DNA from 3 places in the Pseudoalteromonas sp. Xi13 genome. Region 2 is predicted to be linked to each of the others. Evidence: predicted binding sites of a transcription regulator. Region 2 holds the regulator's gene; each other region holds the start of a gene.
The links. The regulator MetJ, encoded in region 2, represses methionine synthesis genes. The targets are predictions, from matches to a motif close to TAGACGTCTAGACGTCTA.
Positions count from the first base shown of each region.

Region 1: metA (homoserine O-succinyltransferase) is a predicted target of MetJ. The motif match lies at 1,367-1,384, and genes of this name have one in related genera.
Region 3: metK (methionine adenosyltransferase) is a predicted target of MetJ. The motif match lies at 1,302-1,319, and genes of this name have one in related genera.

Region 1 is NZ_CP034439.1:981,145-984,419, forward strand. It holds gene ettA (energy-dependent translational throttle protein EttA) at 1-1,226, opposite strand, end outside; gene metA (homoserine O-succinyltransferase) at 1,461-2,408, shown strand; gene EJ103_RS04435 (homocysteine S-methyltransferase family protein) at 2,398-3,275, shown strand, end outside.
Region 2 is NZ_CP034439.1:355,511-358,785, forward strand. It holds gene EJ103_RS01600 (malic enzyme-like NAD(P)-binding protein) at 115-1,356, shown strand; gene metJ (met regulon transcriptional regulator MetJ) at 1,418-1,738, opposite strand; gene metB (cystathionine gamma-synthase) at 2,007-3,254, shown strand; gene metL (bifunctional aspartate kinase/homoserine dehydrogenase II) at 3,261-3,275, shown strand, end outside.
Region 3 is NZ_CP034439.1:2,836,444-2,839,718, reverse strand. It holds gene metK (methionine adenosyltransferase) at 49-1,200, opposite strand; gene tkt (transketolase) at 1,505-3,275, shown strand, end outside.

The sequences.
Region 1 (3,275 bases), 630 kb from region 2:
TGGAATACAGTTTTGCTTTCGTCCATGTTGCCACGGAACTGATCAACCGTTGCAAGCTCTACAGTTTCACCTACGCTAATGCTGCCGCTATCTGGTTGCTCTTCGCCGCTTAGCATTTTAAATAGGGTTGATTTACCCGCGCCATTGGCACCAATAATGCCCACAATCGCGCCTTTTGGCATACTAAAGCTTAAATCGTCGATTAAAACGCGGTCGCCAAAACTCTTACGTAAGTTATTAACTTCAAGTACTTGGTCGCCTAAACGCGGGCCAGGTGGAATAAATAGCTCGTTAGTTTCGTTACGCTTTTGGTAATCAGACTGCTGTAGCTCACTAAACTGCGCCATACGCGCTTTAGACTTAGCTTGGCGACCTTTAGGGTTTGAACGTACCCACTCAAGTTCTTGAGCAATTGATTTTTGACGTGCTTTTTCAGATTTTTGCTCTTGTTGTAAGCGCGCATCTTTTTGCTCAAGCCAAGAAGAGTAGTTACCTTCCCACGGAATACCTTCACCACGGTCAAGCTCTAGTATCCAGCCAGCTACATTATCAAGGAAGTAACGGTCATGCGTTACCGCCACAACAGTGCCTTCGTAATCATGTAAGAAGCGCTCAAGCCAAGCAACCGACTCAGCATCTAAGTGGTTAGTAGGCTCATCGAGAATAAGCATATCTGGCTTTTCGAGTAATAAACGACAAATAGCAACACGGCGGCGCTCACCACCTGAAAGGTGCTCAATTTTAGCATCCCACTCAGGTAAACGAAGTGCATCAGCAGCGCGTTCTAAAACGTTATCGATGTTGTGACCATCGTGCGCTTGAATGATTGCTTCAAGCTCGCCTTGCTCTTTTGCTAGGGCGTCAAAGTCAGCGTCTTCCATTGCGTACTCGTTGTACACTTCGTCAAGGCGATTAAGGGCATGTTTTACTTCGCCAACAGCTTCTTCAACTATTTCGCGTACTGTTTTGCTTTCATCCAGTACTGGCTCTTGCGGTAAGTAACCAATTTTAGTACCAGGTTGAGGGCGAGCTTCACCTTCAAAGTCTTGATCAACACCGGCCATAATGCGAAGTAATGTAGATTTACCAGCACCATTTAAACCTAGCACACCAATTTTAGCGCCAGGGAAAAAGTGCAACGAAATATCTTTTAAAATTGTGCGCTTAGGTGGCACAACTTTAGATACTCGACTCATCGAGAATATAAACTTATCAGGTAAAACCATGGAGGAAAGCCTTCAAATAATAATAAAAATTTCAATGTTGTATTGTAGTGGCTCACGGGTGAAACAGTCAACGAATGGCGGGTTTTAAAGCGCTAATGGCTGCAGGTTGATAAAGTATAAAATCATGAATAAATTTCATTTAGACATCTATACATCTAGAGGTTGATATTTTTAGCATACTGTTCATAATGAGAGCGTATAAATTCTCGGTTTTTATGAGTAGGAGTAAAAAATATGCCAATTACAGTGAAAGACGAGCTACCGGCTATTGCCCGTTTACGTGAAGAAAACGTGTTTGTAATGCCAAAAAGTCGCGCAAAAACGCAAGAAATTCGTCCTATGCGTTTGGCTATTTTAAATTTAATGCCTAATAAAGTAGAAACCGAAGTGCAGTTTATTCGTTTGCTTGCCAATTCTCCTTTGCAAGTAAATGTAGAGTTATTGCGCCTAGATACGCACCGCAGCAGTAGCAACTCAGAAGAGCACCTAGATACCTTTTACCGTTATTTTTCAGAAGTGAAAGACAATAACTACGATGCGCTAATTGTTACCGGCGCGCCACTCGCACACCTTGAATACGACGATGTTGCGTACTGGGATGAGCTAAAAGTGATTATTGATTGGGCAGAGCAGCACGTTACCTCTACGCTGTTTTCGTGCTGGGCGGCGCATGCGGCGCTGTATCACCGTTACAATTTAAAACGCGATTTAAAAGAAGATAAACTTTGTGGTGTGTTTACTCACCAGTGTTACTTTGATCACGGGGCACTTACTCGTGGCTTTGACGACACCTTTTTAGTGCCGCACTCACGTTATGGCCACATAGATATAAATAAAATAAATGCCTGCGACGATATAGTCGTGCTGGCTGGCTCAGAAAAAGTAGGCGCTTACTTAATGAAAAATAAGTCGGGCAGCCAAGTGTTTATAACCGGCCACCCAGAATACGATGCCGACACACTAAAAGCAGAGTACGAGCGAGACTTACAAAAAAGCCCTGATGCGCCAAAACCCGAAAACTATTTTCCAGATAACGACGCAAGCAAAAAGCCGTCAAAAACGTGGCAAAGCCATGCCTTTTTGCTGTTTTCGAACTGGTTAAATTACTACGTGTACCAAACGACCCCTTATGATATTAATTTAGTTAGCCAAGATGTGAGGACTAACAACTATGCCGAATAACGTGCAAAACAATAATAAACACAGCGAATTAAGCGCTGCATTAAAAGAGCGTATTTTAATTTTAGATGGCGCCATGGGCACCATGATCCAAACTCACAAGCTTGAAGAAGAAGACTACCGAGGCGAGCGCTTTAAAGACTGGCACGTACTAATTAAAGGCAATAACGATTTATTAAGCCTTACAAAACCTGAGTTAATTGCCGATATACACCGCAGCTTTTTAGCCGCCGGTGCAGACATTATTGAAACCAATACCTTTAACTCAACCACCATTTCGATGGAAGATTACGACATGGCAAGCATAAGCCGTGAAGTAAACCTAGAGTCGGCAAAACTCGCACGCGCAATATGTGACGAGTTCACCGCTAAAAACCCAGAAAAACCACGCTACGTAGCCGGTGTGTTAGGGCCAACCTCTAAAACCTGCTCAATTTCGCCAGATGTAAACGACCCAGGCTATCGTAATATTACCTTTGATAAGCTGGTTACTGCGTATGTTGAGTCTACCCTTGCATTAATGGAAGGCGGCGCCGATTTAATACTTATCGAAACCATTTTCGACACGCTAAATGCAAAAGCGGCCTCATTCGCAGTAGAAGAAGCGTTTGAGCAAGCAGGGCGCACATTACCTGTAATGATCTCAGGCACAATTACCGATGCCTCTGGGCGTACGCTTTCGGGGCAAACCACCGAAGCATTTTATAACTCTATTCGCCATATTAAGCCGCTTTCTATAGGCCTTAACTGCGCTCTAGGGCCAGATTTACTTCGCCAATACGTAGAGGAACTTTCGCGCGTATGCGAAACATTTACCTCAGTACACCCAAATGCAGGTTTACCGAATGAGTTTGGTGAGTACGACCTAGA
Region 2 (3,275 bases):
GGATATAGCATATAACAGGATAGACCTGATATTGCTTGGAATTTAAAAATAATAAGAGTATCTTAGCCCCATACTCCCTCTCACTTAACTTAAATTGCAGGATACCATCGCGTTATGTCAGATTTTCGTGAACAAGCATTACACTACCACTCTCACCCCGTTCCAGGCAAAATCAGCATTGAGCTAACAAAACCAGCCGAAACGGTGCAAGATTTAGCATTAGCATACAGCCCCGGTGTTGCAGAGCCTGTGCGCGAAATTGCAGCAGACCCAGCCAATGCATATAAATATACCGGTAAAGGTAATATGGTTGCGGTGATCAGTAATGGTACGGCAATTTTAGGTTTGGGTAATTTAGGGCCATTAGCCTCTAAACCTGTTATGGAAGGTAAGGCGCTTTTATTTAAACGTTTTGCTGGCCTAGATTCTATTGATATTGAAGTTAAGCATCGCACCACCGAAGACTTTATAAATACAGTGGCTAATATTGCCGATACGTTTGGTGGTATTAACTTAGAAGATATTAAAGCGCCAGAGTGTTTTGAAATTGAAAAAGCACTTATTGAGCGTTGCAGTATTCCGGTTTTTCATGATGACCAACACGGTACCGCTATTGTAACTGCAGCAGGTATGCTTAACGCCTTAGAAGTGCAGGGCAAATCAATAGAAGATGCAATTATTGTATGTTTAGGTGCAGGCGCTGCAGCGGTTGCTTGCATGGAGCTGTTAATTAAGTGTGGTGCACTGCGCGAACATATTTATATGCTAGACCGCAAAGGGGTTATTCATACTCGCCGCGATGACTTAAACGAATACAAACAGCTTTTTGCTAACAATACAGATAAACGTACTCTACAAGATGTAATTGCTGATGCTGATGTGTTTGTAGGTGTATCGGGTCCTAACTTACTTGCACCTGAAGATCTAAAACTAATGGCTGATAAGCCAGTGGTGTTTGCATGTTCAAACCCAGATCCTGAAATTGCACCTGAGCTTGCGCATAGTGCTCGTAAAGACTTAATTATGGCAACGGGGCGTTCTGATTTCCCTAACCAAGTTAATAATGTTTTATGTTTCCCGTTTATTTTCCGTGGTGCACTTGATGTACGTGCAAGCGCAATTAACGATGAAATGAAAATAGCCGCTGTTGAAGCTATTCGTAGTATTGCTAAAGAGCCAGTGCCTGAGCAAGTATTAAAAGCAGCGGGTGTAGAAAAGCTCGAATTTGGTGCAGACTACATTATTCCTAAACCGATGGACCCGCGTTTATTACCACGTATAGCCAAGGCGGTTGCTATTGCTGCTGTTGAATCGGGCGTGGCACAAATTGACTTACCGGAAAATTATATGGCGTAATCTATAGCGCTTAAACAAAAAAACCTCAGCATGCTGAGGTTTTTTTGTTTAAAAAGACGTTTTATTCTTCGTCTAAAATAGGCACTTCTAAACCCATTTCTTGCATTATTTTTTTAACTTCTTCAGGTACTTTTTCTGCGTTATCTTTACGTAGGTCATCATCATTAGGTAATGGCTGGCCTGTAAAGGCATGCAAAAACGCTTCGCATAGTAACTCGCTGTTTGTTGCATGACGCAGGTTGTTTATTTGACGACGTGTACGCTCATCAGTTAATACTTTTAATACATTTAGCGGGATCGAAACGGTGATCTTTTTAACTTGCTCTGATTTTTTCCCGTGTTCTGCGTATGGGTGAATATACTCACCATTCCATTTAGCCATAAGATGTATCGTTGCCTCAGATTATTAATTTCTCACACGGCGTAAAAAGCGTGTAAATATGCGTGAAATTCTATCGTTTTAAAAAAGATAGTCAAATAATAGATAGCAATCTATCTTAATAAGCTAGCTGTAATAGTAAATACAGCTTTCTTGAAGTTTTACGCGTCTGTTATTTTTAGCCATCTAGAGCTTTAAATGCTTTGACTTATTATAATGGATAACTTACTCTTTTAGACGTCTAAACATCCAAATTAATCAGGTGACGAATATGAGCGAAAAAAACAAAGCAACCATTGCTGTACGAAATGGGGTTGATGCCGATAAACATCATGGCGCCGTTGTACCGCCAATTTATTTATCGACGACTTATTCGTTTGCCGATTTTGATACTAAGCGCGCATACGACTATGGACGCAGTGGTAATCCTAATCGCGATATTTTAGCTGAAACTTTAGCAGAACTTGAAGGTGGCGCACGCGGAATTATTACTGCTACGGGCATGGCAGCAGTGCACTTAGCCACACAGCTATTAAATAACGATGATACATTGGTTATTCCTCACGATTGTTATGGCGGCAGCTACCGTTTATTTACGTCGTTAGAAAAGCGCGGCTTGCTTAAACTTAAAGTACTTGATTTAACTAAACCAGAAAGCCTAGAACAAATTTTAACCATTAAACCTAAATTAATTTGGATAGAAACACCAAGTAACCCTGTGCTGCGCCTAACGGATATTAAAGCCGTGACGGATATAGCAAAACAGTGCGGTGCATTAGTGGCCGCCGATAACACCTTTTTATCACCGGCATTACAAAACCCAATTAAGTTTGGCGTAGATATTGTTGTGCACTCAACCACTAAATATATAAACGGCCATTCTGATGTTGTAGGCGGTGCAGTTGTTGCTGCAACACAAGAGCTTGGTGATGAGCTTGCTTGGTGGGCCAATAACATTGGTATTACCGGCGCACCATTTGATAGCTATTTAACGTTACGTGGTTTACGTACTTTAAATGTGCGTTTAAAACAGCACCAAGAAAATGCCCTGGCAATTGCTAAATACTTAGAAAGCTCTGAGTATGTTAGCCAAGTTTACTACCCAGGCCTTGAATCGCATCCTCAACATGCGCTTGCTAAAGCCCAACAGCTTGGGTTTGGTGGTATGGTTAGTTTTGATATTAAAGGCGATGTAGATGATGCAGCGGCGTTTTTAACGAGCCTTAAAGAATTTAGCTTAGCAGAATCGTTAGGTGGGGTTGAGAGTTTAATTTGTCATCCTGCGACCATGACTCACGCAGGTATGGAAGCTCAAGCACGTTTAGAGGCGGGTGTGGGCGATACGCTAATTCGTATTTCGGTCGGTATTGAAGATGTAGAAGACCTACTGGCTGATTTTGAACGTGTATTTAACTTAGTTAAACCTGGTCAAAATAAAAATGTAGGGCGTGTTGGTAAAGCTGCAGGCAATGCCAATGGTGATGTAAAGCAGCAGGCTGCTCATCCAGCTTTGTGGTGATTGAGTATGGTAAAAAGTGTA
Region 3 (3,275 bases), 1.2 Mb from region 2:
ATAAAAACGGCCCTTAAAAGGGCCGTTTATTATTTAATGCATTTTGGCTTAAAGGCCAGCAGCTGCGCGAAGTGCGTCTGCTTTATCTGTACGTTCCCATGGGAATTCGTCACGACCAAAGTGACCGTATGCCGCTGTTGGTTGGTAAATTGGGCGCTCTAAATCAAGCATTTGAATTAAGCCGTAAGGGCGTAGGTCAAAGTGCTCACGAATAAGCTCAATTAAACGACCTTCTTCAAGCTTGCTTGTACCAAAGGTTTCAACGCTGATAGAGGTAGGCTCTGCTACACCAATTGCGTAAGATACTTGTAGCTCACACTTATCAGCAAGGCCAGCCGCAACTACGTTTTTAGCAACGTAACGTGCAGCGTATGCAGCTGAGCGGTCAACTTTTGATGGATCTTTACCTGAGAAAGCACCACCACCGTGACGTGCCATACCGCCGTATGTATCTACGATGATTTTACGACCTGTTAAACCACAGTCGCCCATAGGTCCGCCAATTACAAAGCGACCCGTTGGGTTAATGAAAAATTTAGTCGCGCTAGTAATAAGCTCTGCAGGAAGTACCGGCTTAATGATGGTTTCCATCACGGCTTCTACTAAGTCATTTTGCGAAATTTCTTCAGCGTGCTGAGTAGAAAGCACAACTGCATCAATACCTACTGGCTTGCCGTTTTCGTATGCAAAAGTTACTTGAGATTTTGCATCTGGGCGTAACCAGTTAAGCTCGCCGCTTTTACGTACTTGCGCTTGGCGCTGTACTAAACGGTGTGAGTAAGTAATTGGCGCAGGCATTAGTACTTCTGTTTCGTTACATGCATAACCAAACATTAAGCCTTGGTCGCCAGCACCTTGTTCTTCTGGGCTAGTACGGTCAACACCTTGGTTAATATCAGGAGACTGCTTACCAATTGTGTTTAAAATTGCACACGAGTCTGCATCGAAACCCATGTCTGAATGCGTGTAGCCAATTTCACGTACTGTTTTACGTGTAATTTCTTCAATATCAACCCATGCGCTAGTGGTAATTTCACCACCAACCATAACCATACCGGTTTTTACGTAAGTTTCGCACGCAACACGGGCATGAGAGTCTTGCTCTAGGATAGCATCAAGTACCGCATCAGAGATTTGATCGGCGATTTTATCCGGATGACCTTCAGAAACAGATTCAGAAGTAAATAAATGTTTTGCCATTGTATTTCTGCTCACAAATATTGCGCTTCACAAACGTCGGTATTAGCGCTAAAAAATTAAGGGGCGTATTTTATCTAAAACAAAACACCTTGCATAGTGTTTTTACGCCTAGACGTCTAAATAAAATGAGTAATAACTTTTTGGTCTTAAAAAATATTCATAATAGCCCATTTTTATGGGGTTTTTAATTGCACACTGCACCCACATTAAGTAAGAATGGTTGCTATAACAGCTCTTAAGTTACTTAAGGGTATTAACGAACACATAAGTACCCGCGCAAATACACATAAAGGTAGGAGAATTCATGCCATCTCGCAAAGAACTTGCAAATGCTATTCGCGTCTTGTCAATGGACGCAGTACAAAAGGCCAAATCTGGCCACCCTGGAGCCCCTATGGGCATGGCCGATATCGCAGAAGTATTATGGCGCGATTATCTAAAGCATAATCCAACTAATCCAGAGTGGGCTGACCGTGACAGATTTATTCTTTCAAATGGCCACGGTTCAATGCTTATCTATTCTCTATTGCACCTAACTGGTTACGACTTACCACTTGATGAAATTAAAAACTTCCGTCAAATGCATTCTAAAACGCCAGGCCACCCTGAGTACGGTTATGCACCAGGAATTGAAACTACTACGGGCCCACTAGGTCAGGGGATCACAAATGCGGTAGGTATGGCGATTGCTGAAAAAGCGCTTGCTGCACAATTTAACCGTGAAGGCCACGACATTGTTGATCACTACACATATGCATTTATGGGTGACGGTTGTTTAATGGAAGGTATTTCTCATGAAGCATGTTCACTTGCTGGCACATTAGGCCTTGGCAAGTTAGTGGCTTTTTGGGATGACAACGGTATTTCAATCGATGGTGAAGTAGAAGGTTGGTTTAGCGACGATACACCAGCACGATTTAAAGCGTACGGCTGGCATGTAATAAGTGACGTTGATGGCCACGACAGCGATGCTGTTAGTGCTGCAATAGCAGAGGCTCAAAGTGTTACTGACAAACCATCGCTAATTTGTTGTAAAACAGTGATTGGTTACGGTTCACCTAACAAATCTGGTAGCCACGATTGTCACGGTGCGCCATTAGGTGATGACGAAATTACAGCGTCTCGCGAATTTTTAGGCTGGTCTGGCGGTGCATTTGAAATCCCTGATGATATTTACGCACAGTGGGATAGCAAAGAAAAAGGTCAACAGCTTGAATCTAGCTGGGACGAAAAATTTGCAGCATACGCAAAGGCATTCCCAGAGCTTGCAGCTGAATATAAGCGCCGTATTAATAACGAACTTCCAGGCGATTGGGCTGAAAAATCTCAAGCATACATAGAGCAACTACAAGCAAACCCTGCAAACCCTGCATCTCGTAAAGCGTCGCAAAATGCATTAAATGCATTTGGCCCGTTATTACCAGAGTTCATGGGGGGCTCAGCCGATTTAGCTGGATCAAACTTAACAATTTGGGATGGCTCTAAAGGGCTAACTGCAGACGATGCAAGCGGTAACTACGTTTACTACGGTGTACGTGAGTTTGGTATGTCGGCAATTATGAATGGTATTGCCCTTCATAAAGGTTTTATTCCTTACGGTGCAACGTTCTTAATGTTTGTTGAATACGCAAAAAATGCGGTACGTATGGCTGCACTAATGAAGCAACCAAGCATTTTTGTATACACGCACGATTCAATCGGCCTAGGTGAAGACGGTCCAACTCACCAACCGGTAGAGCAAATTGCTAGCATGCGTTTAACGCCAAACTTATACAACTGGCGCCCGTGTGACCAAGTTGAGTCGGCAATTGCATGGCAACAAGCTATTGAGCGTAAAGACGGTCCTACATCACTTATCTTTACTCGCCAAGGCCTTGAGCAACAAGCGCGTGACGCTCAGCAATTAGCAGATGTTAAAAAGGGTGGTTACATCCTTAGCTGTGACGGCGAGCCAGAGCTAATTATTATTGCAACAGGTTCTGAGGTGCAACTAGCACAAGACTCTGCAGTAGAGCTACGCAGCCAAGGTAAAAAGGTACGTGTTGTATCTATGCCATGTACTGATGTATTTGAAG